Regions from separate parts of the Micromonospora sp. LOL_015 genome, predicted to be linked through region 2. Evidence: riboswitches for the same ligand, from Rfam matches in the RefSeq annotation. Region 2 holds a riboswitch; the other holds the start of a gene.
The links. A riboswitch is a leader RNA that binds a small molecule or an ion and turns the genes downstream of it on or off. The one in region 2 is predicted to bind thiamine pyrophosphate.
Positions count from the first base shown of each region.

Region 1: it holds a riboswitch for thiamine pyrophosphate, as region 2 does, so the genes downstream of both, ACFHWU_RS11705 (ECF transporter S component) here and ACFHWU_RS04170 (thiamine phosphate synthase) in region 2, are expected to answer to the same signal.

Region 1 covers NZ_JBHMIO010000010.1:66,146-80,742, reverse strand. The annotation lists gene ppdK (pyruvate, phosphate dikinase) at 1-296, opposite strand, end outside; gene dusB (tRNA dihydrouridine synthase DusB) at 538-1,731, opposite strand; gene ACFHWU_RS11765 (glycine--tRNA ligase) at 1,782-3,161, opposite strand; gene ACFHWU_RS11760 (hypothetical protein) at 3,232-3,723, opposite strand; gene ACFHWU_RS11755 (antibiotic biosynthesis monooxygenase family protein) at 3,992-4,333, opposite strand; gene ACFHWU_RS11750 (DUF6703 family protein) at 4,365-4,622, shown strand; gene ACFHWU_RS11745 (metal ABC transporter substrate-binding protein) at 4,711-5,745, shown strand; gene ACFHWU_RS11740 (metal ABC transporter ATP-binding protein) at 5,742-6,503, shown strand; gene ACFHWU_RS11735 (metal ABC transporter permease) at 6,500-7,417, shown strand; gene ACFHWU_RS11730 (ArsR/SmtB family transcription factor) at 7,502-7,795, shown strand; gene ACFHWU_RS11725 (Fur family transcriptional regulator) at 7,843-8,283, shown strand; gene ACFHWU_RS11720 (DUF6328 family protein) at 8,536-9,081, opposite strand; gene ACFHWU_RS11715 (TIGR03943 family putative permease subunit) at 9,161-9,940, opposite strand; gene ACFHWU_RS11710 (permease) at 9,937-10,953, opposite strand; TPP riboswitch at 11,166-11,271, shown strand; gene ACFHWU_RS11705 (ECF transporter S component) at 11,268-11,867, shown strand; gene ACFHWU_RS11700 (ABC transporter ATP-binding protein) at 11,917-13,341, shown strand; gene ACFHWU_RS11695 (energy-coupling factor transporter transmembrane component T family protein) at 13,386-14,183, shown strand; gene ACFHWU_RS11690 (PHP domain-containing protein) at 14,360-14,597, shown strand, end outside.
Region 2 covers NZ_JBHMIO010000003.1:33,123-47,719, forward strand. The annotation lists gene ACFHWU_RS04155 (thiazole synthase) at 1-235, opposite strand, end outside; gene thiS (sulfur carrier protein ThiS) at 241-441, opposite strand; gene thiO (glycine oxidase ThiO) at 432-1,580, opposite strand; gene ACFHWU_RS04170 (thiamine phosphate synthase) at 1,577-2,248, opposite strand; TPP riboswitch at 2,243-2,354, opposite strand; gene ACFHWU_RS04175 (asparagine synthase-related protein) at 2,930-3,628, shown strand; gene ACFHWU_RS04180 (hypothetical protein) at 3,825-4,064, shown strand; gene ACFHWU_RS04185 (GNAT family N-acetyltransferase) at 4,054-4,902, opposite strand; gene ACFHWU_RS04190 (DUF397 domain-containing protein) at 4,925-5,125, opposite strand; gene ACFHWU_RS04195 (helix-turn-helix domain-containing protein) at 5,122-5,997, opposite strand; gene ACFHWU_RS04200 (aldo/keto reductase) at 6,379-7,359, opposite strand; gene ACFHWU_RS04205 (ABC-F family ATP-binding cassette domain-containing protein) at 7,388-9,064, opposite strand; gene ACFHWU_RS04210 (class I SAM-dependent methyltransferase) at 9,154-9,768, opposite strand; gene ACFHWU_RS04215 (hypothetical protein) at 10,420-11,178, shown strand; gene truA (tRNA pseudouridine(38-40) synthase TruA) at 11,186-12,019, opposite strand; gene rplQ (50S ribosomal protein L17) at 12,163-12,738, opposite strand; gene ACFHWU_RS04230 (DNA-directed RNA polymerase subunit alpha) at 12,773-13,795, opposite strand; gene rpsD (30S ribosomal protein S4) at 13,910-14,536, opposite strand; gene rpsK (30S ribosomal protein S11) at 14,551-14,597, opposite strand, start outside.

The sequences.
Region 1 (14,597 bases), on a different contig from region 2:
GCGGGGTCACCGAGCCGTTTACCCCGCTGGCGCTCCAGCCGGGCCAGGGCGGCGGCGATCTGGTCGGGCAGATCCGGCGGTACCGCGCCGGTCGTCAGGTAGGCCCGGCACGCCTCGGTGGTGATGGTGAAGCCGGGTGGGACCGGCAGGCCGAGATTGGTCATCTCGGCCAGGTTCGCGCCCTTGCCGCCGAGCAGATCCCGCTGGGAGCGGTTCCCCTCGGTGAAGTCGTAGACGTACCTGTGGTGATCGGTTGTCTGCCGGGACGGGTCGCCCGGTCCGCCGGATTCCGCCATTGTTGGCCTCCCATGTGCCGTTCGGCGCTGAACGATGGTTCACCAATGGCCATTGGTTGGCGCAGGTTAAGCGACCGGGGAGGCCAGCCGACAGTAGTGGGTGACCAGCCGCACAGGAAACGACACAGGCGGCGATCGGATACCCGTTCTGGGAGCGCTTCCGTGCGCAGTTCTGCGCATTCACCGGTGAGCTGGATCACGCCGGTCGACCGGTGTGAGGTACGGGATCCGCCTGCGGATCTCAGCCGCCGGAATCGGCGGTCTCCGCCCCGACCGGGACGGAATCGTCGTCCCGGCTGGCCAGCCATCCGCACGGAAGGAAGACCTTGCCCGGCGAGTTCGTCCGGCCCCGCGGCTGGCCCAACGTGTGCCGGGGGAACGGCTCGGCCGGGTCGAGCTTGGACAGCAGCGCGTCGAGCTCCGCCAGGCTGGACACCATGGCGAGGGCCCGGCGCAGCTCACCGCCGACCGGAAAGCCCTTCAGATACCAGGCCACGTGTTTACGGAAGTCGGTGCAGCCGTCCCGCTCGGCGTCGGCACGCCCGTCCCGTCCGGTGCCGAACCAGTCGACCAGCAGCTCGGCGTGCCGGCGCATGGTGGCGGCGACCGCGCCCAGGGTCGGCAACGTCCGCCCGGACCCGCCCTCGAACGCCGCCGACAGGTCGGCGAACAGCCACGGCCGGCCCAGACAGCCCCGGCCGACGACGACCCCGTCGGCGGCGGTGTGCGCCACCATCCGCACCGCGTCATCGGCCTCCCAGATGTCACCGTTGCCGAGCACCGGCACGCTCAGGGTCTGCTTGAGCCGGCCGATCGCGTCCCAGTCAGCGGTGCCCGAGTACCGCTGGGCGGCGGTACGGGCGTGCAGCGCCACCGCCGCGACCCCCGCCTCCTGGGCGGCCAGCCCGGCGTCCAGGTACGTAAGGTGATCGTCGTCGATGCCCTTGCGCATCTTCACCGTCACCGGTACTCCGGCGGGCGCGGCCGCCCGGACCGCGCCGGCGACGATCCGGCTGAACAGCCGGTGCCGCCACGGCAACGCCGCACCACCGCCCTTGCGGGTGACCTTGGGCACCGGGCAGCCGAAGTTCAGGTCGATGTGATCGGCCAGGTCACGTTCCACCACGATCCGCACGGCGGCTGCGGTGACCTGCGGATCGACCCCGTACAGCTGCAGGCTCCGGGGCCGTTCGGACGGCGCGAACGCGATCATCCGCAGCGTCTTCGGGTTGCGCTCGACCAACGCCTGGGTGGTGATCATCTCGCAGACGTACAGCCCGCCGCCCTGCTCGCGGCACAACCGGCGGAAGGCGACATTGGTGATCCCGGCCATCGGCGCCAGGACCACCGGTGGCCACACCTGGTGACGGCCGAGCGGCAGCGGCGGGAGGACCGGCGCGGACCCGCCGGCCGGCCGGGACACGGTGACAGACACGCCGTCCAGGATTCCACGGGCCCACCCGGCACCGGGCCCGGGCCCGGTGGTCAGCCGGTCGGCAACCGCTCCAGCAGGTACCGCTCGACCTGGTCCAGCGACACCCGCTGCTGCGCCATGGTGTCCCGGTCCCGCACGGTCACCGCGTCGTCGGTCAGCGTCTCGAAGTCGACCGTGACGCAGTACGGCGTACCGATCTCGTCCTGCCGCCGGTAGCGGCGACCGATGGCCTGCGAATCGTCGAACTCGACCATCCAGCGGCGGCGCAGCGCGGCGCCAAGGTCACGTGCCTTCGGCGAGAGGTCGGCGTTGCGCGACAGCGGCAGCACCGCGACCTTGACCGGGGCGATCCGCGGGTCGAGACGGAGTACGGTCCGCTTGTCGACGCCGCCCTTGGTGTTCGGTGCCTCGTCCTCGTCGTACGCCGCCAGCAGCAGAGCGAAGACCGTCGCGGTGAGGTCCGCCGCCGGCTCGATCGCGTACGGCACCCACCGCTCGCCCCGGTCCTGGTCGAAATAGGAAAGGTCGGCACCGGAATGCTTGGCATGCGCGGTCAGATCGTAGTCGGCACGGTTCGTGATCCCTTCCAGCACCACGAATTCCTGATAGGCGCCACCGAGCCGGAATTCGATCTCGACGATCCGCTTGGCGTGCTGCGGCAGGCCGGCGAGGGGCACCTCGGTACGGCGCAACTGCTGTGGCGCGAGACCCAGGTCGACGTACCAGTCCCACCGCTGCTGCGCCCAGTACCCCAGCCAGTCGTCGTCGCTTCCGGGCTCGACGAAGTACTCCAGCTCCATCCGCTCCCGCTCGTGGCTGCGCAGCAGGAACTCGCCGGGACCGACGACGTTGCGGAAGATCCGGCCGACCTGGGCGATGCCGAACGGCGGCTTCTTGCGGGCGGCGATCATCACGTTGGCGAAGTTCACGAAGGTGCCCGGTGCCGCCTCCGGCCGCAGGTAGTACCGGTCCGGTGGTGGCCCCGGACGGTCCGGTGAGACCTCGAGTAGCCCGCTGACCTGCTGCGGGTCGGTGAGGCTGCCCCGGCTGCCGCAGCTCGGACAGGCGAGCTCGGCGAGTGCGGCAGCCGGCTGTTCCCGGCGTACGGTGAACGCCTCGACGATCCGGTCCAGCGGTTGGGTGAGGTCGCAGGCCCGGCACCGGACCCGGGTCTGGGTGTAGGTGTCGAGCAGGCCGGACGCGGTGAACACCGGCCTCGCCTGGATGACCGCCGCGTCGAGGCCGACGACATCGTCGCGGTGCTGCACCACCGTGCGCCACCACTGCCGGCGGACATGCTCCTTGAGCTCCACACCGAGTGGCCCGTAGTCCCAGGCGACCGGCTGGCCACCGTAGACCTCACCAGACGGGAACGCGAAACCACGCCGGTGGGCGAGACTGGCCACGGCGTCGATGCGGTCGGCTGGCATGCGCTGCTCCTACACCGGCTGGCGGCCGGCGGGGATGTGCGGACGGGCTGATCTGGCAGATGTTCGGAGGCTACCCCTCGACGCCGCAGACCTCTAGCTCACCGGTGCCGGTGTCCTGGTTGAGCGACACTCGCAGGGTGTCGCCGCCGCCTCGGGCGTAGTCGACCTCCACCGGTACGACGATCCGGCTGGTGACCGAGACCTGACCGACCTCGTAGCCGGTGATCTCCGGCTCCGTGGCGAGTCGTCGGGCGAATTCACTGGCCGACTCGCGGCGCTGCGCCTCGGCGCAGAGCATGGCGTACGCAGCGTCGAAGTCCTGCTGGCTCACCGCCTCGAAGTAGTCGCCGACCGCGATCCGGGCCTGTTCGTCGATCGCTTCGGCGCCAGTGACGATGAGTCCGACCAACGCGACGGTGCCACCGCCACAGCACAGCAGCAGCGCGAGCGCCGCGACGCCCAGCCCGATCCAGACCCGCGCGGTACGGCCTTCGGCCGGCGGAGCGGCGAACGGCGGCGCGACTCCTGGACCAGCCGGCACCGGGTAGGTCGGACCGGGCACCGGAGTCACCGGGTTGGCAGCCGAGGTCACCGGGCCGGGCACCGGGGTTGCCGGGCCGGGCACCGGGGTTGCCGAGCCGGCAGCCGGCGTGTCGTCCGGTGCGGCCTCAGACTGTCCGGTCGCAGCAGGCTGCGGCGGCGGCTGGCGGTCCGGCGGCGCCCACGGCGAGGGTGCCTGCCACGGGGACGCCTCGTCGGGCACGGCGGACGGCGGGCGCGGCTGCGCCGGTCCGGGATCGGTCATGGGGCAAAGGGTAGTGCCCGCCGGCTCACCGTCCCGGCTCCGCCGCCCGGTCACTGCTGTGGGCTGCGGGTTCTTCTCCGGGCCCGGCGGTGACCAGCTCCTCGTACGCGGACGGCTCGTCGAGCGATTCGGCGAGCAGCGGCGTCGCGTCCACCTTCACCTCGAAGGAGCCGAGCGCCCGCCGGTAGGTGCCCACCGACTCCCATTCGGTGACCAGGCACCAGCGGTGCGGGTCCTCCAGCGCCCGGGTCAGTGCGCCGCGCCGGTACCCCGGGCGACCGGCCAGGGCCCGCAGCGCGGCCCGGGCGCGATCGACGAAGCCGGGCGTGTCCGCCTCCGGCACGGTGAACCGGTTGACCACCAGCACGTCGCGTCCCCTCCTGACTAGAGTCGGTCGGATGCAGCCTACGCAACCGTCGCCGCCGGTGCGCCCCGGGCGGATCAGCCCGACCGGGGCGTTCCTCGCCGCCCTGGTGCTCGTCCTGGTCGGGCTCTTCGCGCCGGGCGTCGTCGGCGCGACAGCGCTGCTGGTGCTGGCCGCCGGGCTGGTCTGGTTGCTGCGTCGCAGCTGGCCGGCGGTGCCGGCGGCCGGGCGCATGTTTCGCCTGGTAGCGCTCACCCTGCTGGTGGCGGTCGCCCTCGCCAAGGTGTTCTAGCCGGTTCAGCCCGATCGCCGCAGGCCGCAGCGAATCATGCAACCATGCGTTTTTGACAATCATTATCGTCGCCACGGACAGTTGCCTGATGCACAGCCACCTCTTCCGCCGTACCGTCGCCACCACCGCAGGTGCCCTGCTGGCCCTGGGCGGCACCGCCGCCTGTGCCCAGGACGGCGGCGACGGGTCCGCCGACGACACCACGGTCGACGTGGTCGCCGCCTTCTACCCCTTGCAGTTCCTGGCCGAACGGATCGGCGGCGACGCCGTCACGGTGACCGGTCTCGCGCCCCCCGGAGCGGAGCCGCACGACCTGGAGCTCAGCCCTCGGCAGGTTGGCGAGGTCAGCGACGCCGACCTGGTCGTCTACCTGAGTGGCTTTCAGCCCGCCGTCGATGACGCGGTGGAGCAGGAGGCTGGCGACCACGCCTTCGATGTGGTGGAGGTCGAGCCGCTGCTGGACGCCACGGACGGTGGGCACAGCCACGACCACGACGGCGAGGACGACCACGCCGACGAAGACGACCACGCCGACGAAGACGAGCACGCCGACGAAGACGACCACGCCGAGAACGAGGCGGACGACCACGCCGACGAGACCGGCGCGAAGGACCCGCACCTGTGGCTGGACCCCACCCGGTTCGCCACCGTCGGTGACGCGCTGGCCGAGCGTCTCGCCGCCGTCGACCCGGACCACGCCGACGACTTCACCGCCCGCGCCGCCGCGCTGCGCACCGAGTTGGAAACCCTGGACGCCGAGTACACCGAGCGGCTGGCCGACTGCGAGCGCCGGGAAATCATCACCAGCCACGCCGCCTTCGGCTACCTGACCGTCCGCTACCAGCTCGACCAGATCGCAATCACCGGGTTGAGCCCGGAGGACGAGCCGACCCCGCAGCGCCTCGCAGAGGTGATCGAGGAGGCCCGGGAGCACCAGGCGACGACGATCTTCTTCGAGACCCTGGTCAGCCCGAGCGTCGCCGAGACCATCGCTGACGAGACCGGCGCCGAGACTGCGGTGCTCGATCCGATCGAGGGACTGCAGCCGGACGCCGACGGGGACTATTTTTCGGTGATGCACGACAATCTGAACAATCTGACCGACGCCCTGGGGTGTTCGTGACCACCAGCGTCGTCCAGGTATCGCGCGGAGCGGTCGGCTACGACAACCGCACCGTACTTCGCTTCGTCGACCTCACCGTGACCAGCGGTGAGGTCGTCGCGCTGCTGGGCGCCAACGGCTCCGGCAAGTCGACCCTGATCCGCGCCGCGCTCGGGCTGGTGCCGCTGCGCGGCGGCTCGGTGCACCTGTTCGGGGTGCCGGCCGGACGGTTCCGGCAGTGGCACCGGATCGGCTACGTCCCACAACGGCTCGGTGCCGGCAGCGGCGTACCGGCCACCGTGGGCGAGGTGGTCGCCTCCGGCCGACTGGCCCGCCGCGGCGTACTGCGGCCGCCCGGCGCCGCCGACCGCACCGCTGTCGCCGCGGCGCTGACCGCCGTCGGCCTCGCCGACCGGTCCCGGGATCCGGTGGCCACGCTCTCCGGCGGGCAGCAGCAACGCACGCTGATCGCCCGCGCGCTGGCCGGCGAACCGGAGCTGCTGGTGCTCGACGAACCCACCGCCGGGGTCGACGCGGCCAGCCAGGAGGCGTTCGCCCGGGCGCTCGGCGCGTTCGTGGCCGGCAACGGTACGGTGCTCCTCGTCGCCCACGAGCTCGGTCCGCTGCAACCGCTGATCGACCGGGCCGTGGTGCTGCACCACGGCGAGGTGGTGCACGACGGCCCGGTGCCCGCGCCGGCCGGCCACCACGCGGACCCGGGACACGACCACGTCCATCCGCATGCTTCGGTGGAACCGTCCCGGATGTGGAGCGCATGAGCATCTTCCAGTACGAGTTCATGATCCGGGCACTGATCGGGGCCCTGGTCATCGGCCTGGCCGCCCCGGCCCTCGGCATCTACCTGGTGCAGCGTCGGATGTCGTTGATCGGCGACGGCGTCGGCCACGTGGCGCTGACCGGCGTCGGCGTCGGTCTGCTGCTGGACCGGTCCCCGGTGCTCACCGCCGTGATCGCTGCCGCGGTCGGGGCGGTCGCCATCGAGCTGCTGCGCGAACGCGGGCGTACCTCCGGTGACATGGCGCTGGCGCTGCTCTTCTACGGCGGCATCGCCGGTGGGGTGATGCTGGTCGGGCTGGCCGGCGACCGCAGCAACGCCAACCTGATGGCGTACCTCTTCGGCTCGCTCACCACCGCCTCCGTCGAGGACCTGTGGGTGATCGTGGTGCTCGCCGCGGTCGTGCTGACCGCGATGTTGCTGCTGCGGCCGGCGCTGTTCGCCATCTGCCACGACGAGGAGTACGCCCGGGTCTCCGGCCTGCCGGTGCGCACCCTCAACCTGCTGATCGCGGTGACCACCGCGGTGACCGTCACCATCGCCATGCGGGCGGTCGGCCTGCTGCTGGTCAGCGCGCTGATGGTGGTCCCGGTGGCGACCGCCCAGCAGATCACTCGGGGCTTCCGCAGCACCATGGCGATGGCGATGATCATCGGTACGGCCTCCGCCGGCTGCGGGGTGTGGCTGGCCGGCACCGCCGACACCGCGATGGGCGCGACCATCGTGATCCTGGCGATCGCTGCCTTCGCGGCCACCGCCGTCGGCGCCGGGACGTGGCGGCGGCTGCGCCGCCGGGCCGGCACGCTGGCCGTCCACCGCCGGCAGCCCCGCGAGGTCGAACCGCCCGAGGTGGTCCTGGACTGTCCCGCCGAGATGGTCCCGGATCGTCCCGTCTGACCTGGTACAGACCCGGCGACGAGCACCGCTGAGCCGCCTGCCTGCCGATCCGGCTCCGGTATTGGTTACCGTTGCGGGGTGACGATGGCCAACGGCTACGACGGGTACGAGAGCGCCAGCGAGTTGCTGCGCGCACTCTCTGCCCCGCTGCGGGTGGCCATCGTGACCGAGCTCGCCCAGGGTGAGCGATGTGTCCACGAACTCGTGCAGAAGCTCGGCGCGCCGCAGCCGCTGGTGTCCCAGCATCTGCGGGTGCTGCGGGGCGCGGGCGTGGTGCACGGCTCCCGGCGTGGCCGGGAGATCGCTTACGCGCTGGTCGACGAACACGTCGCGCACATCGTAGCGGACGCTGTCAGTCATGCCCGGGAGGTCCGGTGAGCAGCCGCCGGCACTGGCCCGGGCAGAACACGTCCCGGAGGCCCTGAATGAGGACTGGAGACACCACACCCGGCACCGCGGAGCCCTCGACGGTGCGCAACACCCGGCAACGCAGCGCGGTCAGCGCCATCCTCGACGAGCTCGCCGGCTTCCACAGCGCCCAGGAGCTGCACGCCATGCTGCGCCAGCGGGGCGACCGGGTCGGTCTGACCACGGTCTACCGGACGTTGCAAGGGCTGGCCGACTCCGGCGAGGTCGACGTGATGCGCCCGCCCGGCGGCGAGCACCTGTACCGGCGGTGCAGCCAGGGCCACCACCACCATCTGGTCTGCCGCTCGTGCGGAAGCGCGGTCGAGGTGGCCGGGCCGGCGGTGGAAAACTGGGCGGAACGGATCGCGGCCCAGCACGGCTACGTCGGGGTCAGCCACACCATGGAGATCTTCGGGACCTGCCCGAAATGCGCCGCCCGGCGTACCCCTACGACGTGACCGCGCCCGCGCGATTCCGGTCCTCGTACGGCACGCTGTGCGCATGCAGATCTACGCCGACCGTTTTCCGCGCGCCGACCGGCAACTCGCCACCGACCTGATCGTCGTCGTTTCGGGTCTACCTGTGGATCCGCGCCGCCAGCTGGCTGCAGGACCGGGTCGGCGAGCTGGCCCTGGCGCTGGCCACCCACCCGCTCGGCACCATCGGCGGCCACCGAGGCGTTGGCGGAACTGGAGCTGCGGGCGTTGGGCCTACGTGGCCGGCGCTGACCGGCCGCCACCCGCACCACGGTCGCCACCCGCACCACCGTCGGCACCACCGTCCTCGTCCTCATCCTCGTCGCCGTCCAGCCAACCACGGTGTACGAAGGGCAGGGCGACCCAGAAGATCAGGAACCATACCCCGGTGAGACCGCTGAGCACGAACGCGACCGGTCGGGACAGGATGAAGTCGGTGACCAGCAGCACCGAGCTGACCATGGCGACCAGCATCAGGCTGAGACCCCCGCTGGCCATCCGGTGGGCGAACCGGACCTGCTCCGGCTTACGGCCACGCCGGAAGAGCGCCCGGTGGAACGCCACCGGCGAAATGATCAACGCTGCGGCGGCCGCCGCCGCCAGCAGCGCCACCACGTACACGTCCCGTTGAAACCCGTTCGTGTCGGGGAACCCGCTGCTGAACGGCAGGGTCAGCAGGAACGCGAAGAGGATCTGCACCCCGGTCTGGGCGACCCTCAGCTCCTGTAGCAGATCGGAAAAGTTGCGCTGCCAGCGTTCCTTCTCAGTCTCCCGGTCCACGTCCGCTCGTCCTCCTGCCGGACCGCCCACGCTCAACTGGCGGTCAGCAATGTGCCCCGGACGCCACGGCGGGAAACCTCTACTCGTACTGCTGCCGGGGGGCGTCGATCTGCTGCCACGACTCGACCGCCAGATAGGGGATGCTGGCCCCGTTCACCGGGTCGGTGCCGATCCGGTCGCTGTACCGGCCGACCACCGCGATCCAGGTGTCCGCCGGCAGCCCGGTCGGGGCGCTGCCGTCCATCCCGACCTTGATCGGCCGGCCGTCGGCGGCACAGCAGGAGAGCACGATCCGGGCCAGCATCGGCTCACCGTCCGGGCCGTCGGTGACGAAGCCGGTGAGCCGTACGTCGCGCCCGTCCAGCGACCGGCCCTCGTCGAAGATCGCCCGGGAGGCGTAGTCGAGCACGCTGATCTCGGCCGGATCGCCGTCCGGCAGCGGCGGATAATCCGACGATGCCTGCTCGCTGCTCAACGCGGTGCCGGCCTGCGCGACGGCGTACGAACCCAGCGCCGGCGGGGCGACCAGTAGCAGCCCGAGCACCGGCAGGATCAGCAGCCAGCCCACCCTCGGCTCGTGATGGGCGTGGCCGTGGCCGTCGTCGGCGGAGCAACCGTGCCCGTCGTCGACGGCGTGGCCGTGCCCGGCATGTACGCCGACGGCAGGGGCCGGTGTCGACCGACGCCGCAGGTCGTGCCAGAGCGTCATGACCGCTGCGACGATCAGCAGCAGGCCGGCGGCGATCAGGAACGGTTGCAGCGCCTCCTTGACGTACCGCAGGTACATGTCGGTGACGCTGGCCCGTACCACCGCGCCGCCGAGGAGCAGCAGCACCACGCCTTGAGCCTGTTTGTTCACAACAGCACCGTCCCCACCGCGACCGCCACCACGATGGCGATCAGGAATGTCGCCGGAGCGAACCGGTACGCGAATCTGCGCCCGAACGTGCCGGCCTGCATCGAGACAAGTTTCAGGTCGACCATCGGGCCGACGACCAGGAAGACCAGCCGTGAGGTGAGCGAGAACTGCGACAGCGAGGCCGCGACGAAGGCGTCCGCCTCCGAGCAGATCGACAACAGCACGGCGAGTACGGCGAGCGCCAGAATGGACAGCACCGGGTTGTCTGCGAGGGTCTGCAGCCAGCGCTCCGGCACCAGCACGTTGATGCTGGCGGCGGCCATCGCGCCGATGACCAGGAAACCGCCGGCGTGCATGATGTCGTGCCGGACCGCCGCCCAGAACGCCCGCGCCCGGGACAGGTCGTCCAGGTCGGGCCGGCGCGGCAGGCGAATCCAATCGGTGCGACCCAGCCGCAGCCACAGCCAGCCCATCACGACCGCGACGAGCAGGCTGGCGACACCTCGACCGACGACCATCTCGGGGTTGTTCGGGAAGGCAACCGCCGTGGCCACCAGCACGATCGGGTTGATCGCCGGAGCGGCGAGCAGGAAGGCCAGCGCGGCAGCCGGCGCGACGCCCCGACGGATCAGCGACCCGGCGATCGGCACCGAACCGCACTCGCAGCCGGGCAGCACCACCCCGGCGGCGCTGGCCACCGGCACCGCCAGCGCCGGGTGTTTCGGCAACGCCTTCGCCCAGAACGACCTGGGTACGAAGACTGCGATCACCGCAGAGAGCCCCACCCCGAAGACCAGGAACGGCATCGCCTGAACCATCACCGACACGAAGACCGTGGTCCAGGTCTGCAGCCGGGGGTCGGAGATCAGGTTGGCCAACGGCTCGCGGAAGATCACCAGCCCGATCAGCAGGAAGGCGAGCACCTCCACCGAGCCGACCCGGTCACCGAACAGCCGGCGTCGGGGCGGACGCGGGCCGCCGGGCGGTCCGGCGCCGCCGCCGGACCCGGGCAGGTCGTCGTCGGCCGGTGCGGCCCAGTCGATGTCGTCGCCTGGGCGCGTCCGACGCGTCGCGGTGCGATCGGCAGCGGTCACGGCGGGCTGGTCCCCTCGCTGGTGTGAAGGCGGGCAGTTCACGATAACCCGCGCAGGGGTGCGCGCCACCACACCGGGACGCGCCCACTGTCGGTGCGGTGCCGCCGGTGCTAGCGTCGGTGGCACAACCTGATGTCCCACAGGGGAGCGCACACAGCGCTGAGAGTGCGGGGAGTCCCGCAGACCCTCGAACCTGATCTGGGTAATGCCAGCGCAGGGAGTTGGAGCGACGTATGACGCAGCAATCTTTGCCCGCCGACCGCAGCTGGCGGACCGTCGACATCGTGGTCGCCTCGGTGATCGCCGTCGCGTTCGGGGTGGTCTTCTGGCTGTGGGGGTTGATCTGGGCCGCTACCGAGGCCGCGTTCACCTTCTTCCCGCCCGCTCAGGCGGTGCTGTACGGGGTATGGCTGGTGCCGGCCGTGCTCGGCGCACTGGTGATCCGCAAGCCGGGGGCCGCGCTGTTCTGCGAGCTGGTCGCCGCGGTCGTCTCGGCGGCGTTGGGCAGCCAGTGGGGCGCCGTGGTGATCGTGCAGGGGCTGGCCCAGGGGGTCGGTGCCGAGCTGGTGTTCCTGGCGGTGGCGTACCGCTCGTTCCGGCTGCCGGTGGCGCTGGCCGCCGGTGCGGCCGCCGGGCTCGGCGCGGCGATCTTCGACCAGATCCGCTACTACGCGCCGTACGACCTGGTCAGTTTCCGGATTCCGATCTTCATCGTCACCGTGGTCAGCGCGATCGTGCTGGCCGGTGCCGGCAGCGTGGCGCTGACCCGGGCCCTGGCCCGCACCGGGGTGCTCGACCGGTTCCCCGCCGGCCGCGACCGCACCACGGTGTGACCCGGCCGCGACCGCACCATGGTGTGACCCGGCCGCGACCGTGCGGGTCGTGAGCCGGCTGGAGCTGCGCGGGTTCGGCTGGCGGCACGCCGGCCGCCGGGCCTGGGCGGTCCGTGACGTCGACCTGAGCGTTGACGCCGGTGAACGGGTCCTGCTGCTCGGGCCGTCGGGGGCCGGCAAGAGCACGCTGCTGGCGGCGATCGCCGGGGTGCTGCCGGCTGACTCGGGCGAGCAGGCCGGCACCGTCACCGTCGACGGGCTCGACCCGCGCAAGGCCCGCGAGCGGGTCGGCATTGTCTTCCAGGATCCGCAGACCCAGCTGGTGATGGCGCGCAGCGGCGACGACGTGGCGTTCGGTCTGGAGAACCGGGGGGTGCCGGCCGAGCAGATCTGGCCGCGGGTGGACGCCGCGCTGGCCCGGGTCGGCTTCCGGTACGGCCGGGACCGGCCGACGGTCGCGTTGTCCGGCGGCGAGCAGCAGCGACTGGCCCTGGCCGGGGCGCTCGCCCTGCGGCCGGGTCTGCTGCTGCTGGACGAACCGACCGCCAACCTGGACCCGGCCGGCGCCGACCTGGTCCGCAACGCCGTCGCCGGGGCGCTCGACGGGGACCGGGACACCACACTGGTGATCGTCGAGCACCGGGTGGCGCAGGCGCTGCCGCTGGTCGACCGGGTGGTGGTGCTGTCCGCCGGGGGCGGGGTGCGGGCTGACGGCGAGCCGGACGAGGTCTTCGACCGGTACGGCGGGCAACTGGCCGCCGACGGTGTCTGGGTGCCCGATCAGCCGCTGCCGCAGCGCGGTGGTTTCCCTGCCCGGGCCGGTGAGCCGCTGCTGATCGCCGACCGGGTCGGGCTGGTGCCCCGGCTCGCCCCGCTCGCCGACGAGGTGCCGCTACGCGCCGGCGAGGCGCTGGCCGTGCTGGGGCCCAACGGTGCCGGCAAGACCACGCTGGCCCTGCTGCTCGGCGGGCTGGTCGCAGCCACCGACGGAACGGTCCAGGCCACCGCCGCGTTGACCGGCGACGGCCGGGTCGGCCCGGCCCCGCACCGGTGGCGGGCAACGGAGCTGGTCCGCCGGATCGGCAACGTGTTCCAGAACCCGGAGCACCAGTTCGTCGCCACCACGGTGGCCGACGAGCTGGCTCTCGGCCCGCGCCGCTGCGGGCTGGCGGAGTCGACCGTCGCCAGGGTGGTCGACGAGTTGCTGCAGCGGCTGCGGCTGGACCGGTTGGCGGCTGCCAACCCGTACACCCTCTCCGGTGGTGAGGCGCGGCGGCTGAGTGTGGCGACCGCCCTGGCCACCGCGCCCCGCCTGCTGGTGCTCGACGAGCCGACGTTCGGCCAGGACCGGCGTACCTGGCTCGAACTGGTCACGCTGCTCGGTGAGCTGCGCGACGCCGGGCACGGGATCGTGACGGTGACCCACGACGTCGACCTCGTCGCCGCCCTCGCCGACCGGCGGTTGACCCTATGAGCCGGCCGGCGGTTGATTCTGTGAGCGGGCCGGCGGCTGACCCGGTGATCGGCGAACCGGACGGCACCAGGACGGCGCCGCTGGCCCGCCGCAACCCGGTAGCGAAGCTCGCCGCCGCGCTGGTCTTCTCGGTGCTGCTGCTGGCCACTCTGGACCCGGTGGCGCCGGCCGTCGCGATCGCCGTCGAGCTCGCCGTGGTCCCGCTGTTCGGGCTCGGCTACCGGGCCCTGCTGCGCCGGATGGCGCCGCTGCTGCTGAGCGCCGCCGGAGTGCTGGTCACCCTGACGTTGTTCGCCGCCGAACGGACCGGCCCGGTGCTGCTCGCCGCCGGGCCGGTGCTGGTGACCAGCGGCGTGCTGGTCACCGCACTCGGACTGGCGTTGCGCCTGCTGGCCGTGGCGCTGCCCGGTGTGCTGGTCTTCGCCACCACCGACCCGACCGACCTGGCCGACGCCCTGGTGCAGAACGTCAAGGCCCCGCCCCGGTTCGCGATCGGGGCGCTCGCCGCGTTCCGGCTGGTGCCGATGCTGGCCGCCGAGTGGCAGTTGCTGGCGATGGCCCGCCGGGCCCGGGGCATCGACGCGGGTCGCAACCCGGTGCGTCGGCTCCGGTTGTTCGCGACGACCGCCTTCGGGCTGCTGGTGCTGGCGATCCGCCGGGGCACCCGGCTGGCCACCGCGATGGACGCCCGGGGATTCGACGCCGGCATCCCCCGGACCAGTGCCCGGCGGCAACGGTTCGGGGCGGCCGACGCCGCTCTGGTTGTCGGTGCCGCAGTCGCCGCCGGAGGGTCGCTGGCGGTCAGTTTCGCCGCCGGGGTCTTCCGCCCGGTGATCGGCTGAGCCCGGCCCGGCCACTCCCCGGCAGAAAGATCAGCAGGTCACGCCAGGTGTCACAGATGCACATATGGCAACACCTTCACGGCACGTGCGCCGCAACGACGGCAGTACGTCGCCTGCTGTTTCCCCACCTCCACGAGATTGACCGCGACAAAGTTGATCTGGGAGGCGGAACAGGGATGGGACACCACCACCATCATCACCACCACGACCACGCAGCGAGCGGTGCCGACGTACCGGCACCGCTCGACCTGTCGGTGCCGGACGCCGAACTGTCGCCGACCGAGGCGTCCCGGCGTACCTTCCTGCGGAACGCCGGGCTGCTCGGAGCCGGCGCAGCCGCGTCGTCGGTGCTGGCCGGCGGACACGCCGCGCACGCCGCACCGGCCAACGACCACGCCGGCGGCGGCACCGGCG
Region 2 (14,597 bases):
CGGTGGCCGTGTAGCAGCCGGCGGTGTTCGGCAGCAGCCGTACGCCGCAGCGATCCAGCAGATCGAGCAGCCCGCCGTGCATGGTGGCGGCGCTGTCCACCCGGCGCAGCGCGACCGTGACCAGGCCGGTGCCGCTGGCCGCGATCGCCTGCTCGAGGATGTGCAGGTTGGCGGCACCGCCGGTGCCGAGGATCAGCCGGGAGTCGAAACTGTGCCCGGCGACGCTGAACGGCATCCGGCTCACCCGCCCTGCGCCGCGATCAGCACCTCGACCCGGTCGCCGTCGCACAGCTGCTCGGCCGACCAGCCGCTGCGCGGCACCACCTCACCGTTGACGGCGACGGCGACGCCGCGTGCCCGGTCGGTGACCGCCCGGACGACGTCGGCCAGCACGGTCCCGGTCGGCGCGGTCATCGGTGCCCCGTTGACGATCAACTCCACGGCTGCTCCTCCCTCGCGATCTCGCTGGTCGCGGCGGTGAACCGGGCCGGCTGGAACGGCGCCAGCGCCGGATCCGGGTCGCCCCCGGCCGCCAAATCGGCGATCAGGTCGGCGGTCACCGGGGTCAGCACGATGCCGTGCCGGTGGTGCCCGGTCGCCACCAGCGCTTCCCGGCCTGCGGTGCCGCCGGCCGAGTTGACGTCGGGCTGCTGGTGCCAGCCGAGCAGCGGCGCGTTGTCCGGGGTGCCGGGCCGGGCCGCCGCCTGCGCCTCGAGCAGCTCGTACTCGGCGATCTCCGGCAGCAGATCGGCGGCGGCGCGCAGCAACTCCAGCACCGCTCCGGCGGTGACGGTGGTGTCGCCGCGCTCCTCGACGGTGGCGCCGACGACCACCTCACCGTCGGCACGGGGCACCAGGTAGACGTGCCGACCGTCGGCGTACCCCCGGATCACATGCCGGAACCCGACGGCGCCGGCGGGTGCCCGCAGCCGCAGAATCTGGCCTTTCACCGGGCGGACCGGCAGCCCGGTCAGCGCCGCCGATCCACAGCCGGCCGCGACAACGACGACCCGCGCGTCCAGTGCGGAAAGATCGGTGACCGGCTGCGGGACGACGGTCACCCCGGCCCGGTCCAACGCGGTGTCCAACGCCGCGACCAGCCGACGCGGGTCGACCTGGTGGTCGTCGGGCATCAGCGCGCCGCCGCGCACCCTCGGCGCCAACGCCGGTTCGCGCTCGCGCAGCGCCGTGGCGCGCAGCAGCGTGATCGGCAGGTCCAGACTCTGCTGGTACGCCCAGAGGCGATCCGCCTCGCGTCGGTCGTCGCCGGTCAGCGTGACGACCAGTGTGCCGGCGGTGCGGTAACCGATATCCTGGCCGGTGACGGCGGTCAGCTCGGCGGCGAACGCCGGCCAGCGGGCCGCCGATTCGACCAGCAGCCGGGTCAGCTCAGCCTCGCCGAAGTGCGACTCGGCGACCGGGGCGAGCATCCCGGCTGCCACCGAGGACGCCCCGGATCCGGGTGCCGGGTCGTAGAGCACGGTACGCAGCCGACGCTGGGCGCACCGCCAGGCGATGCTCATCCCGATCGGCCCGCCGCCGACCACCGCCACGTCCGCGCCCTCGGCCGACCCGGTCATCGTGTCGCGCCCGTCTGGGCGGCCGGCCGCTGCCGTACCGCAGTCAGCAGGTCAGCGGTGGCCTGCCCCGGGTCGACGGCACCCGCGATCGCGCCGACCACCGCGACTCCATGCGCCCCGGCGGCCAGCAGGTCCGGCACCCGGTCCACAGTGATCCCGGCGATCGCCACCACCGGCACGTCGACCGCAGCGGCGACGGCGGCCAGCCCGGCCGGCCCGATCGGGTCCGGCAGCCCGGACTTGGTGCCGGTGGCGTAGCACGGCCCGACCCCCAGGTACGTCGCCCCGGCGGCGACCGCCGCCCGCCCGGTGGCCGGGTCGCGAGCTGTGGCGCCGAGGATCGCGGCCGGCCCGAGCACCCGGCGGGCGGCGTCGACCGGCAGGTCCGCCGCACCGACGTGCGCACCGGCCGCGCCGGTGGCGAGCGCGACGTGCAGCCGGTCGTTGACCAGGCAGGTCACCTGGTACGCGGCGCATTCGGCGACCGCGCGGACGGTCAGCTCGTACGCCTCCCGGTCGGACATGTCGTCCTCGACGCGGACCTGCACGACCAGGTCGGCGGTGGCGTCGGCGGCGCGGGCGGCGGCGAGCGCCACCCGCAGTACGCCGAGCGGGTCGCGCCCGGGTCGGGTGTCGGTGATCAGATGCAGTCGCCCAAGGGACGGCACGGCAACGCTCCTCCCTGCGCCGGCATTACCCGGATCAGGTTCTACGGTCGGAGGCCGCGTCAGCCTCCCTCTCAGCCCGGTGCACCGGGCTCCCGTGGGTTACTTGCCTGTTACCGTACGACGGTCTCGTCGATCCGCCAAGGGTCAATCCGAGGCAACCTTCGGTCGCTGCCCACCCCGCCGCTGTCCGCCGTGACCAGGCTCACCGCCAGCTGGGCGCCAGCAACGCGGCTGATCTTTCGGCGTGCCGTTTCGGCCTGACATTTTTCGCTGGTACTGGATATGACCTTCCACCTCTTGCAGTCGCGGAGTTACGTTCTGTTTACTTATCGACTTCGATGGGGAAGGTAGTAATGTCGGCGAAGAGCAACCGGGTGACGGCACACACGGTAAGGGCACGAAGGGCAGCAAGGCTCCTGCTGGCGAGGGCTCTCGTGGTCCGCTGGGGTTCATGGTGGACTTGGCCCGAGGTCTACGGGACCTGCTGCGCGGGTGAGGCAGCTCCGGCCCGAGTACCGGGGCCCGTCCGGTCGCGTGGAAGCTGATCCATTGGCTGTGCCGGGCCCTGGTGCTTCCGTGGAGTTAGGGCAGCTGGCCCGGCTGTTCACCGGGGTTGGGCTGGCGGGTGAGTTCCCGCCGGGTGGCTGGTGGAAGGGCGTGGACCTGGTGTGACCTGCCCCGGTGCCCCGTGCTACCGGCCACTGCCTGGGTGAGGTATTTGACCGAGTCGTCGCCGAGATGTGCGGGGATACTGAGGCTGTCGGGGTGAACTTTTCCGGCGGGCTGGACTCTTTGGCGGTGCTGGTGGCGGTGTGCCAACTGGCCCAGGTGCGACGGGTGGTGGCGTTCACCGTCGATCTGGTCGACGACGACGATGCCAGCACCGCCGTGGCGGCGGCGGATCTGGTAGCCGATCTCGGACTGCCGGCAGACCTGGTCGTTGTCGAGCCGGATGGGGCCGGACCGGTGCCTCCATGGTCGCCGCTTGGGCCGAGGTTCGACGCGTTGCCGCGCGTCAACGCCCGGGTGAACGCCGCCGCCGCAACGGCCGGTTGTGGGGTGCTACTTTCCGGCAACGGCGCGGACGAGTTGCTGGCGGCAGGGTCGTTCGCGACAGCGCAGGTCGCTGGCCGGTGGGGTCTGCGGGGTGTCCGCCGGTATCTGGCGGACATGGCCGGCACTGCAGCCGGGCGGCTCGGGGAGGCGGTGGCGGTCGTAGCCCGAGTCCTGCCGGCCAACTGGTCGGCGCGAGGCGTACTGGGCGGCGAACTGGCCCGGGTTGTGTCGCCCGACGGTGTCGCCGTTACTGGCGACCCATCACCGGCAGGACGCACTGAGGTGGGCGGCGGGTTGGGTACGCGACCATGTCGCTGGCCATAGGCAGGCGGGGCGGTCGTGGGCGGAAACCGACCGAGTCGACACGTTCTGGCCACGCGGGTTCCTACCGGCGGCGGGCGCCGTACCGGAGGGTTCGCCGTTCCTGCATCCGGATCTGGTCACCGCCGGCTTGGCGGCACCGATCGCATCACGCTACGACCCGCGCCCCAGGCACGCCTACCATCGAATCAAGCCTTTGGTGACCGGGCTGTTTCCGGACAACATGCGGGCTGGGCTGCCGACCCGGAAGCGGTACTACGCTACTGCGTTGACCCGGTCGGTCATGGGTCCGCTGGCCGCGCCGGTGTGCGTCGGGGCCGGGCTGCTGGATGCCGCCGCAGTCACGTCATACACAGACCCGGCAACCAGGATGATGGTGACGGCGGTGGAGTCGTGGCTGGCCGGGGCGGCAACGCGCGGGTTCGCGTTCAGTGGGTGAGCCGGTACGACCAGAGCCGGTCAACCTCGGTGAAGCCGGCCCGCTCATACATCGTGTTGGCGGCGGCCCGCGAGCGTTCCGGGTCGTCGGAGGGGGCATCGTCGTCGACGTAGAGAATCACCTGCCGTCCGCCGAGTCCCGCCAGCAGGTCCAGGGCGGACCCGAGAAGGCGGGGCCCCAGCCCTTCGCCCCGGGCGGCCGGTTCCACACCGATCCACCACAGCACCCCGACCCCGTCGACCGGGTCACCGATCGTGGCCTCGGCGACCACCTGGCCGCCACGTTCGACCTCCAGGACACGACGGTCCTCCTCCCGGCGGACTCGGCAAGAGCAGCTCGGCAGGCCGGTGGCGGGCAGGTCGCGGCACATGTACCGCCAAAGATCACTGCCGACGAAACCGCATTCGGTCAGGACGGTGTGGGTGGCCGGGCGGTGCCGCACCGGCAGCGCCTCCAGGCCGAGGCCCAGCGCGGTGGCGAAGGCGAACGCCTCCACGGTCGGGCAATCGGCCAACTCGGTCAGGGCGTGATCGAGCAGCAGTCGCACGACGGCGGGGACCTCGCGGGCGTGCAGCCACAGGATCATCCCGGCACGGTCACGTGGACGGCGGGCGAAGGCGATGACGCCGACCGGCTTGCCTGTGCCGTCAACCAGCGCCTCGGTACGCAGGTCGGACAGCTCTGCCCACCACGCCGAGTCCACCGGTGAGGTTCCGTCAATCGCGGCTTGCAGCATGGCCGGCGTGCAGGCCGGCTGGCCGGGCAACCGGTCGCCGTTGATCAACGCGACCAGCTCCGAGGTGGCGGTGGTGACCGGGGTCAGCAGTGACGTGGCCATCCTCAGCCTCCTCTCGAGTAAGTCAGCTGGTGAAGGTGCCAGCTCTCGCGGCGGCGACGAAACTCGACCAGCTCGCCGGGGCGATCACCAGCGCCGGACCAGCCGGATCCTTCGAGTCCCGCACCCCGACGACCCCACCCAGTCCGTCCGCCACCTCGACGCACTGACCCTGGTTGTTTGATCGGCTGCTCTTGCGCCAGCTAGCTCCGGAAAGATCGATCATGACTCGTACTCCTTCGCGGTCCGCCAGAAGAGGTCACGACTGGCCTGCTCGCTCAGCGCCCGGCCAGCGATGTCGGTGAAGGTCCAAGCGTACCGCTCAGCCTCATCCGGCCGATCGAGGAACAGAGCTCCTGTCAGCTCCTCCACGTAGACAGTCGTCGGCTCGTTCCCTTCTGGAAAATCAAGAAGAGTGAACGAACCGTGCGCCATCAGGCCGGCGTGCAGCCCGGCGCTGAACGGCAGCACCCGGATCGAAATGTTCGGCTGCTCCCCGGCCTGAGCCAGCCGACGCAGCTGCCCGGCCATGATCTGCCCGCTGCCAATCGGTCGACGCAGGATCGCTTCGTCGAGCACGATGTCGAACCTGGGCAGGTAGGGCTCCATCCGGGTCAGCAACCGCGCGCGACGCATCCGCATCTCGACCCTGCGCTCGATCTCCTCCGCCGGCACTTCGTACTGGTTCACGCTGAACACGGCAGTTGCGTACTCGCGGGTCTGCAGCACGCCGGAGACGAGCTCCGTATGGAATTCGCGGAGGTGGGCGGCAGCCTCCTCCAGACCGATGAACAGCTCGAACCAGGACGGGATGCTGGCGTAGTCGTGCCACCAGCCCTTCTCCTTGGTCTTCGGGGCCAGCGCGGCCAGCGCCTCGACGGTCTTCAGGTCCGCGCCGTACAGCTCACAGAGCAGCACCACGTCCTCGGCGCGGATCGGCACCTCGCCGCGCTCCATCCGCAGCAGCTTGGTCGCCGACCAGTCCAGCTCCCGGGCCGCCGTGGTCTGCGGCACCCCGGCCAACCGCTCACGCAGCCGACGCAGCTCCCGACCGAGCTGCCGGCGGGGCACCGACGAGTTCAACAATGCTGCGGGCACGTTGCCACCTCCTGATACGCCACTCACCGACGGCTGAATGATCGACAGACGACAGTCACTATCGAGTGGACATATCTCTACCACAACGCCACGACACCGTTGCCGAACCGCTAATTGATCATTGACTGACGGCTGTCCTAAAAATCGGCACGAAGCACCGCGATCCGCAGCCGGCCTCCACTCCACGCAATGCAGGTACCCGATCATCGGCGGAAGTCCAGCCGAGGAGTCAGGATCATGGGAGGCTCAGCCGTGCCGGCACTCCCCCGGCGCGGCCGGTGACGCGAATCAGCTCGAGGGAACCGTCATTGTCGTCAAAACGGCCCCGAGACAACAATGTGGGTTCCCTCGGCGCCGTGGCGCGATCCGGTCCAGCGCCGGTCAGCTCAGCGAGCCGCCGGGGCCGGCGGGCTCCGGCAGGATCGACCGCAGTTCGGCGAGGTCGGCGGCGTCCGGCTGCCACGACCCGGCGACGGCGTTCGCCCGTACCTGCTCGGGGTTGGTCGCCCCGGCGATCACCGACGCCACGGCCGGCTGCGCGGCCAGGCCGCCGATCGCGACCGCGAGCAGCGGCACATCCCGCTTCGCGGCGTACCCGTCGAGGGCCTCGATGACGTCCCACGGCGCTCCACCGAGCCGGGCGGCGTACCGGCTGCTCTCGCCGGCCAGCCGGCTGCCCGGCGGCGGCGCCTCGCTCCGGCGGTACTTGCCGGTCAGCAGCCCGTCGGCGAGCGGGAAGTACGGCAGCAGCCCCAGGCCGAAGCGCCGGCAGGCCGGCACCACCTCCCGCTCCACCCGCCGGTCCAGCAGGTTGTACTCGTTCTGCGCACTGATGAACGGTGACAACCCGGCGGTACGCGCGACCCACGCCGCCTCGGCGATCTGCCAGCCAGCGAAGTTCGAGCAACCCACATAGCGGACCTTGCCGGCACGGACCAGGTCGTCCAGGGCCCGCAGGGTTTCCTCGACCGGGGTGACCGGGTCCGGCGCATGGAACTGGTACAGGTCGATGTGGTCGGTGCCGAGTCGACGCAGCGACGCCTCGACGGCCCGCATGATGTACCGCCGCGAGCCGCGTACCCCGTGGTCGACGCCGTTGCGGCCGGACATGTCCATGCCGAACTTGGTGGCCAGCACCACGTCGTCGCGGCGGCCGCGCAGCGCCGCCCCGAGCTGCTCCTCGGAACCGCCGTGCGGGGTGCCGTAGATGTCGGCGGTGTCGAACAGGGTGATCCCGGCGTCGATCGCCGCGTCGACCACCGCCCGGGTACCGGCGGCGTCGAGCTTGCGGCCGAAGTTGTTGCAGCCGAGCCCGACCGCCGACACCATCAGCCCCGAGTCGCCCAACCGGCGGTAGATCATCTCCGTCACACCGGCCAGCCTACGACGGTCAGCGTACGTCCCAGACCGGCTCGGGGACCTCGACCACCTCGCCGTCGCCCTGGAACAGCACGAACCGGTCGAAGGACCGGCTGAACCAACGGTCGTGAGTGACCGCGATCACCGTACCCTCGAAGGCCTTCAGCCCTTCCTCCAGCGCCTCTGCCGACGCCAGGTCCAGGTTGTCGGTCGGCTCGTCGAGCAGCAGCAGGGTGGCGCCGGACAACTCCAGCAGCAGCACCAGGAACCGGGCCTGCTGGCCGCCGGAGAGGGTGCCGAACCGCTGGTCGCCCTGGCCGGCCAGGTCGTAGCGGCTCAGCACGGCCATCGCCGCGTGCCGGTCCATCCCGTCGCGGTGGTCGTCGCCGCGCCACAGTACGTCGGCGAGGGCCTGGTCGAGCAGTTCCGGCCGGTCGTGGGTCTGCGAGAAGTGGCCGGGACGCACCCGGGCGCCGAGCCGGACCTTGCCGTCGTGGGCCACCGGGGCGAGCGTCGTGCCAGCGATCGGGCCAGCCGCCGGGTCCGGGTCGGTGCCGCCCCTGGCCAGCAACCGCAGGAAGTGCGACTTGCCGGTGCCGTTGGCGCCGAGCACCGCGACCCGGTCGCCGTACCAAATCTCCAGGTCGAACGGGTAGGTCAGCCCGTCCAGCTCCAGCTGCTCGCAGATCACCGCCCGTTTGCCGGTGCGGCCGCCGGACAGCCGCATCCGCAGCGACTGGTCCTTCGGCGGCAGCGGCGGCGGCCCGGCCTCCTCGAACTTGCGCAGCCGGGTCTGCGCGGCCTGGTACCGCGAGGCCAACCCGTCGTTGTACGCCGCCTTCTGCTTGTACATCAGCATCAGCTCGCGCAGCTTCTCGTGCTCCTCGTCCCAGCGGCGACGCTGCTCCTCCAGCCGGGCGTGCCGGGCGACCCGCGCGTCGTGCCAGCTTGCGAAGCCGCCGGGGTGGGTCCATGCGGAGCCGCCTTCGACGGCGACCACCCGATCGGCGGTCTGGGCCAGCAACTCCCGATCGTGCGAGACGTAGAGCACCGACTTGGTCGACTCGCGCAGCCGCTGCTCCAGCCACCGCTTCCCGGGTACGTCGAGGAAGTTGTCCGGCTCGTCGAGCAGCAGCACCTCGTCGGTGCCACGCAGCAGCAACTCCAACGCGAACCGTTTTTGCTGTCCACCGGAGAGTGTCCGGACGGGACGGCTATGGACCCGGTCCCACGGCAGGTCGAGCACGGCGGTGGCCACCGTGTCGAAGACGACCTCGGCCTCATAACCGCCGGCTTCGCCCCAGGCGGCGAGGGCGTTGGCGTACCCGATCTGGGTTTTCTCGGCGGCGGCCGGGGTCGCGCCCGCAGCCTCCGCAGCATGCACGGCCCGTTCGGCGGCGGCGAGCCGTTCTCCTGCGGCCCGCAGCGGCGGCGGGGCGAGCGACAACGCCAGGTCGGCGAGGGTACGGTCGTCGCCGATCATGCCGATGAACTGCCGCATCACGCCGAGCCCGCCGGAGCGGGCGACTGCTCCGGTGGCCACCGGCAGGTCACCGGCGACCATCCGCAGCAGCGTCGTCTTGCCGGCCCCGTTCGGGCCGACCAGCGCCACCTTGGCACCCTCACCGACCCGGAACGACACGTCGGCAAAAAGCTCCCGACCGTCCGGCAGGGTGTGCCCCACCGCGGCCACGTCCACGTATCCCACCCCGGCATGGTGCCTGATCGGGCCTGTCGTCGGCAGCTGAGATTCGCACCACCGGGTGAGCGACTGGCACTGGCGAACCGAAGTGGCGGTCAGTCGGCGCGGTTGGTGACCCGCAGCACCCGGTAGCCCTTCTGGCTGGCGTGCCGGTCCACCTGCCAGCCCTGCTCCCGCAGCCACTGCTGCACCGAGTCGCCGCCCAGGTAGCGGGCGATGACCAGCCAGCCGACGCCGCCCGGGGCGAGGCGGGGCAGCCAGCGGGCGAGCAGGGCGTGCAGCTCCGCCTTGCCGACCCGGATCGGCGGATTGGACCACAGCTGGGTGAAGGTGAGCTCCGGCGGCACGGTGTCCGGATCGGCCACTCGGACCCGGTCGGCGACGCCGAGCCGGTCGGCGTTGAGCAGGGTGAGTTCGCGGGCGCGGGCGTTGACGTCCACCGCGTGGACCGTGGCGGCCGGTGCCTGGTCGGCCAGCACGCAGGTGATCGGGCCGTACCCGCAGCCGAGGTCGAGGAAGGGGCCGGGGTCGGTCGGCGCGGGCAGGTCGGCCTTGCGCAACAGTACGGCGGTGCCCGGGTCGAGCCGGCCGGCGGAGAACACCCCGGCGGCTGCGGCCAGGGTGTAGTCGCGGCCGGCGACCGTGAAGTCGATCTCCGACCGTACGTCCGCGGTGCCGGGTTGCGGGCTGAAGTAGTGGTCGCCGGTCACCGGGGCATTGTCGCCCAACCTGGGTACGGCGTCGACGGCGGTCATCACGATCGAAATAGGCTTATGCCCGATCTTCAATTGATGCAAGTCTTGACCGGCAGCTCTCCCCCCAATCCATCCGTTACTCTGTGCGACATGACGTACGGGTACGAATCCGGCGCGGACCGCCGGCCGATTCGACCCGATCAATCGGTTCGGCCGCCGGGGTCCGCCGGTGAACCGCCGAGGCCACCGCGCCCCCGGCCCCAGCCGCCGCCCCGACCGCATCCCCGCGCTCAGCCTCAGCCGCATCCTGGACCGCCACGTCGGCCACCGCCTGCCGCACCGCCGCAGCGCGGTGCCGGGCCGGCACACTACGTTGTGCCACCGCCGCGTGGCTTCCCTGCGCCGCAGGCATTCCGCCCACCGCAGACTTTGCCGCCGCAGGCCGTACCGAGACCGGCGGACGGCGAACCTGCTGCGCCCGGATTGTCGTCCCGTACCGCCAGGGCGCGTCGTCAGACCGGCCGCGGGCGGCCGGGTACCGCCCCGCCGCCGGGCAGGACCCCCCGACCGCGTCGCCACCCGACCGACGGTCCCACTGAACCTCGCGGCCGGCGACCGACCGGGCCGGCCACGGCAGGGTGGTCGTCGACGAAGCTGTGGCAGGTCGTGATCAGCGGCGTCGCCGTCCTGCTGATGCTCGGCGTCTGCGGGCTTAGCTCGTACTTCATCGTCGTCGACGAACGCAACGGACGGGCGGCGGCGGGTGCCCCGGCGGCGGCACCGGCCGTGGTCCCCCGGGACATCAGCTCCCGGCAGGCCGACCCGCAGCCGCTCACCGTTGAGGAGGTCTTCCCGACCGGTGACATCGTGATCGACCCGGCCGAGCCACCGTACCGGCTGCTGAAGACCCAGATCGAGGAGCGCTGCCGGGCGGCGGTCGCCGGCGACATCGGCACCCTGCTCGACGAGCTCGGCTGCAACCAGGTGGTCCGCGGCACGCTACGGTCACCGACCGGCGAGTACCTGATCACCACCGGGGTGTTCAACCTGGCCGACGCCTCCGGCGCGGAATGGGCACACACCCGGATCAAACCGATGGTCGACGAGGAGAAGGGCCGCTTTCAGGGCATGATCGCCGACGAGGGGACCGAGGCGATCGCGCTCTCCTCCGCCCAGGTCGGCTGGCACTCGCTCGGCCACTTCCTGATGTACTGCGTGATCGCTCGCGCCGACAGCGAACCGGTGCCCGCCGACGACCCGTACGCCCGGCAGATCCTCTTCGACATGCTGCAACTGCACCTGCAGACGAACGTACTGGAAAAGCGGGCGGTGCAGCCGGCGGCAGCGGACGACCCGGCCGGGTCCGACGGCGACGCGGCACCGGACGAGGCCGACGCGGAGGCCGGCGCGGCAGCGGCTCGGTGACCGGCCGTCAGCCGGCCGCCGGTAGCCGCAGCCGGCGGGTAACGCTGGCGCGGGCCGCGTACCCGGCCGGGTCGGTGGGGTAGCCGACCTCGACCAGGGTGAGCCCGTGCGGCGGGGCGACGGTAACCTCACTGGACCGTTCCCGCCGGGTCAGCAGGCTGCCCGGCCAGTCGACCGGCCGGCGGCCGTCGCCGACGAACAGCATCGCCCCGACCAGGCTGCGCACCATCGCCTGGCAGAACGCGTCCGCCTGTACGGTGCCGACCAGTGTCCCGTCCGCGTCCCGGCGCCAGTCCAGCCGGGTGATCTGCCGGATCGTGGTGGCATGCTCCTTACGCCGGCAGTACGCGGCGAAATCATGCTCGCCGACCAGCAGGGCAGCGGCGGCGTTCAGCGCGGCCAGGTCGAGCGGACGGGGCCAGGCAAGCGTGTCGTGCCGGCGCAGCGGCTCAGCACCGTACGGGGCGTCGGTGACCCGGTACGCGTACCGCCGGTAGGTGGCGGCGAACCGGGCCTCGAAGTCGGCCGGCACCTCGGTGACCGCCCGCACCCGGACGTCGCGGGGCAGCGTACCGGCGAACCGGCGCAGCAGCGCCCCGGACCGTTCGCTCCACACCTCGGCCGGCACGTCGAGGTGGCACACCTGGCCGGTGGCGTGCACCCCCGCGTCGGTACGCCCGGCCACGGTCAGCCCGAGTGCGACGCCTGGCCCGAACGCCCGGTCGAGTGCCTCGGTCAGCACCCCGGCGACGGTCCGCCGCTGCGGCTGCACCGCCCAGCCGGAGAAGTCGGTGCCGTCGTACGCGACATCGAGCCGCAGCCGGACGTACCCCTGCCGCACCTGATCCTCCTGTGTCGCATGGTTGCCGGAAAGGTCGCATGGTTGCCGGAAAGACGGTGGGACCCGACGCTGCTGTCGCAGCGCCGGGTCCCACCGGTTGTGCTCGTGCCGACTCAGGCCGTGTCGTCGCCTTCGGCGGCGGCTCAGGCCTTGTTGTCGCCTTCGCCGGCCGGGGCTGCCTGGGTCGCGCCCGTGTCGGTGTCACCGGAGGCCGACACCGGCGGCTCGGCGTCCTGGTCGGCCGCGGTGTCCGCGTCGGTACGCGCGGCCGGTGCCTCGTCGGCACCGGCGAGCGCCTCGACCTTGTCCTGCTGGGCGGCCGCCCGACGGTCGGCCTTGGCCGGCGCCGGGGTGGTCACCACCAGCTCCTCGACCAGCTCGATGATCGCCATCGGGGCGTTGTCGCCCTTGCGCGGTCCGGTCTTCACGATCCGGGTGTAGCCACCCGGACGGTTGGCGAACCGGGGCGCGATCTGGTCGAACAGCTCGAAGACCACGTCCTTGTCCCGCACGACGGTCAGCACCCGACGGCGCGAGTGCAGGTCGCCCCGCTTGGCCTTGGTGATCAGCTGCTCCGCGAGGGGACGCAGCCGCTTCGCCTTGGTCTCGGTGGTCTTGATCTTGCCGTACCGGAACAGCGAGGTGGCCAGGTTGGCCAGCATCATCCGCTCGTGCGCGGGGCTGCCGCCGAGGCGGGGGCCCTTGGTGGGCGTGGGCATGGTTGGTGCTCCTCAGTGGTGGCGGCAGCCGGCGTTACAGCTGCTCGGTCTCGCGGTAGTCGTCGGTGTCGTAGTCGGCTTCGCTGAAGGAGTCCACGACGTGTGCCGGGTCGAAGTTGGGCGCCGAATCCTTCAGGCCCAGCCCCATCCCGGCGAGCTTCATCTTGACCTCGTCGATCGACTTCTGACCGAAATTCCTTATATCGAGGAGGTCCGCCTCGGTCCGCCCGATCAGCTCGCCGACGCTGTTGATGCCCTCGCGCTTGAGGCAGTTGTACGACCGTACGGTCAGGTCCAGCTCCTCGATCGGCAGCGCCAGGTCAGCGGCCAGCTGGGCGTCCTGCGGCGACGGCCCGATGTCGATGCCCTCAGCGGTCTCGTCCAGCTCGCGAGCCAGACCGAACAGCTCGACCAGGGTGGAGCCGGCCGAGGCCAGCGCGGTACGCGGTCCGATCGACGCCTTGGTCTCGACGTCGATGATCAGCCGGTCGAAGTCGGTCCGCTGCTCGACCCGGGTCGCCTCCACCCGGTAGGTGACCTTGAGCACCGGCGAGTAGATCGAGTCGACCGGGATCCGGCCGATCTCGGCACCGGCCTGCTTGTTCTGCGCGGCGGTGACGTACCCGCGGCCCCGCTCGACGGTGAGCTCCATGTCGAGGCGGCCCTTGCCGTTGAGAGTGGCCAGCTTGAGGTCCGGGTTGTGCACCGAGACCCCGGCCGGCGGCTGGATGTCACCGGCGGTCACGTCACCGGGGCCCTGCTTGCGCAGGTACATGCTGACCGGCTCGTCGTGCTCGGAACTGACGCACAGCTCCTTGACGTTCATGACCAGCTCGACCACATCCTCCTTGACGCCGGGGATCGTGGTGAACTCGTGCAGCACGCCGTCGATCTTGATGCTGGTGACCGCCGCGCCCGGAATGGAGCTGAGCAGGGTACGCCGCAGCGAATTGCCGAGCGTGTAGCCGAAACCCGGCTCCAACGGCTCGATGGTGAACAGGGACCTCGTGTCGCTGATCGACTCCTCGGACAGAGTCGGCCGCTGGCTGATGAGCACGTACTTCTCCTTGGGTCGGGGCGACCGCTATATGACGCCCGTCGGTCGTGCGCCCGTCGACGGGGGCCGGGCCGGTGACGCCGGTCGACCGCGACCCCCGTCGACGGGGGTGGCTCACTTCGAGTAGAGCTCGACGATCAGCTGCTCCTGAACCTGCGTGTCGATTGTCTGACGCGCCGGCATGGAGTGCACGAGAATCTTCATCTGGCTGGGGATCGCCTCCAGCCAGGCCGGGACGGTCTTGGAACCGGCCTCGCCCTGGGCGACCAGGAACGGGGTGAGCTCCTTCGACTTCGCCCGCACCTCGACGATGTCGTGCTCCTTGACGCGGAACGAGGGGATGTCGACCTTATTTCCGTTGACCATGAAGTGCCCGTGCTTGACCAGCTGGCGCGCCATGTCCCGGGACTTGGCGTAGCCAGCCCGGTACACGACGTTGTCAATCCGGGACTCCAGGATCTGCAGCAGCACCTCACCGGTCTTCGCCTGCTTGGCCACTGCTTCCTCGTAGTAGCCGCGGAACTGCTTCTCCAGCACGCCGTACACCCGGCGGGCCTTCTGCTTCTCCCGCAGCTGGAGGAGGTACTCGGTCTCCTTGGTCCGACCACGGCCGTGCTGGCCGGGCGGGAAGGGCCGGGATTCGAACGGGCACTTCGGCCCATCGCACTTGCTGCCCTTGAGGAACAGCTTCATCTTCTCCCGCCGGCAACGGCGGCAGTCAGCACCCGTGTAACGAGCCATCTCTTCCTAACCTCTCAGACCCGGCGACGCTTCGGCGGACGGCACCCGTTGTGCGGCTGCG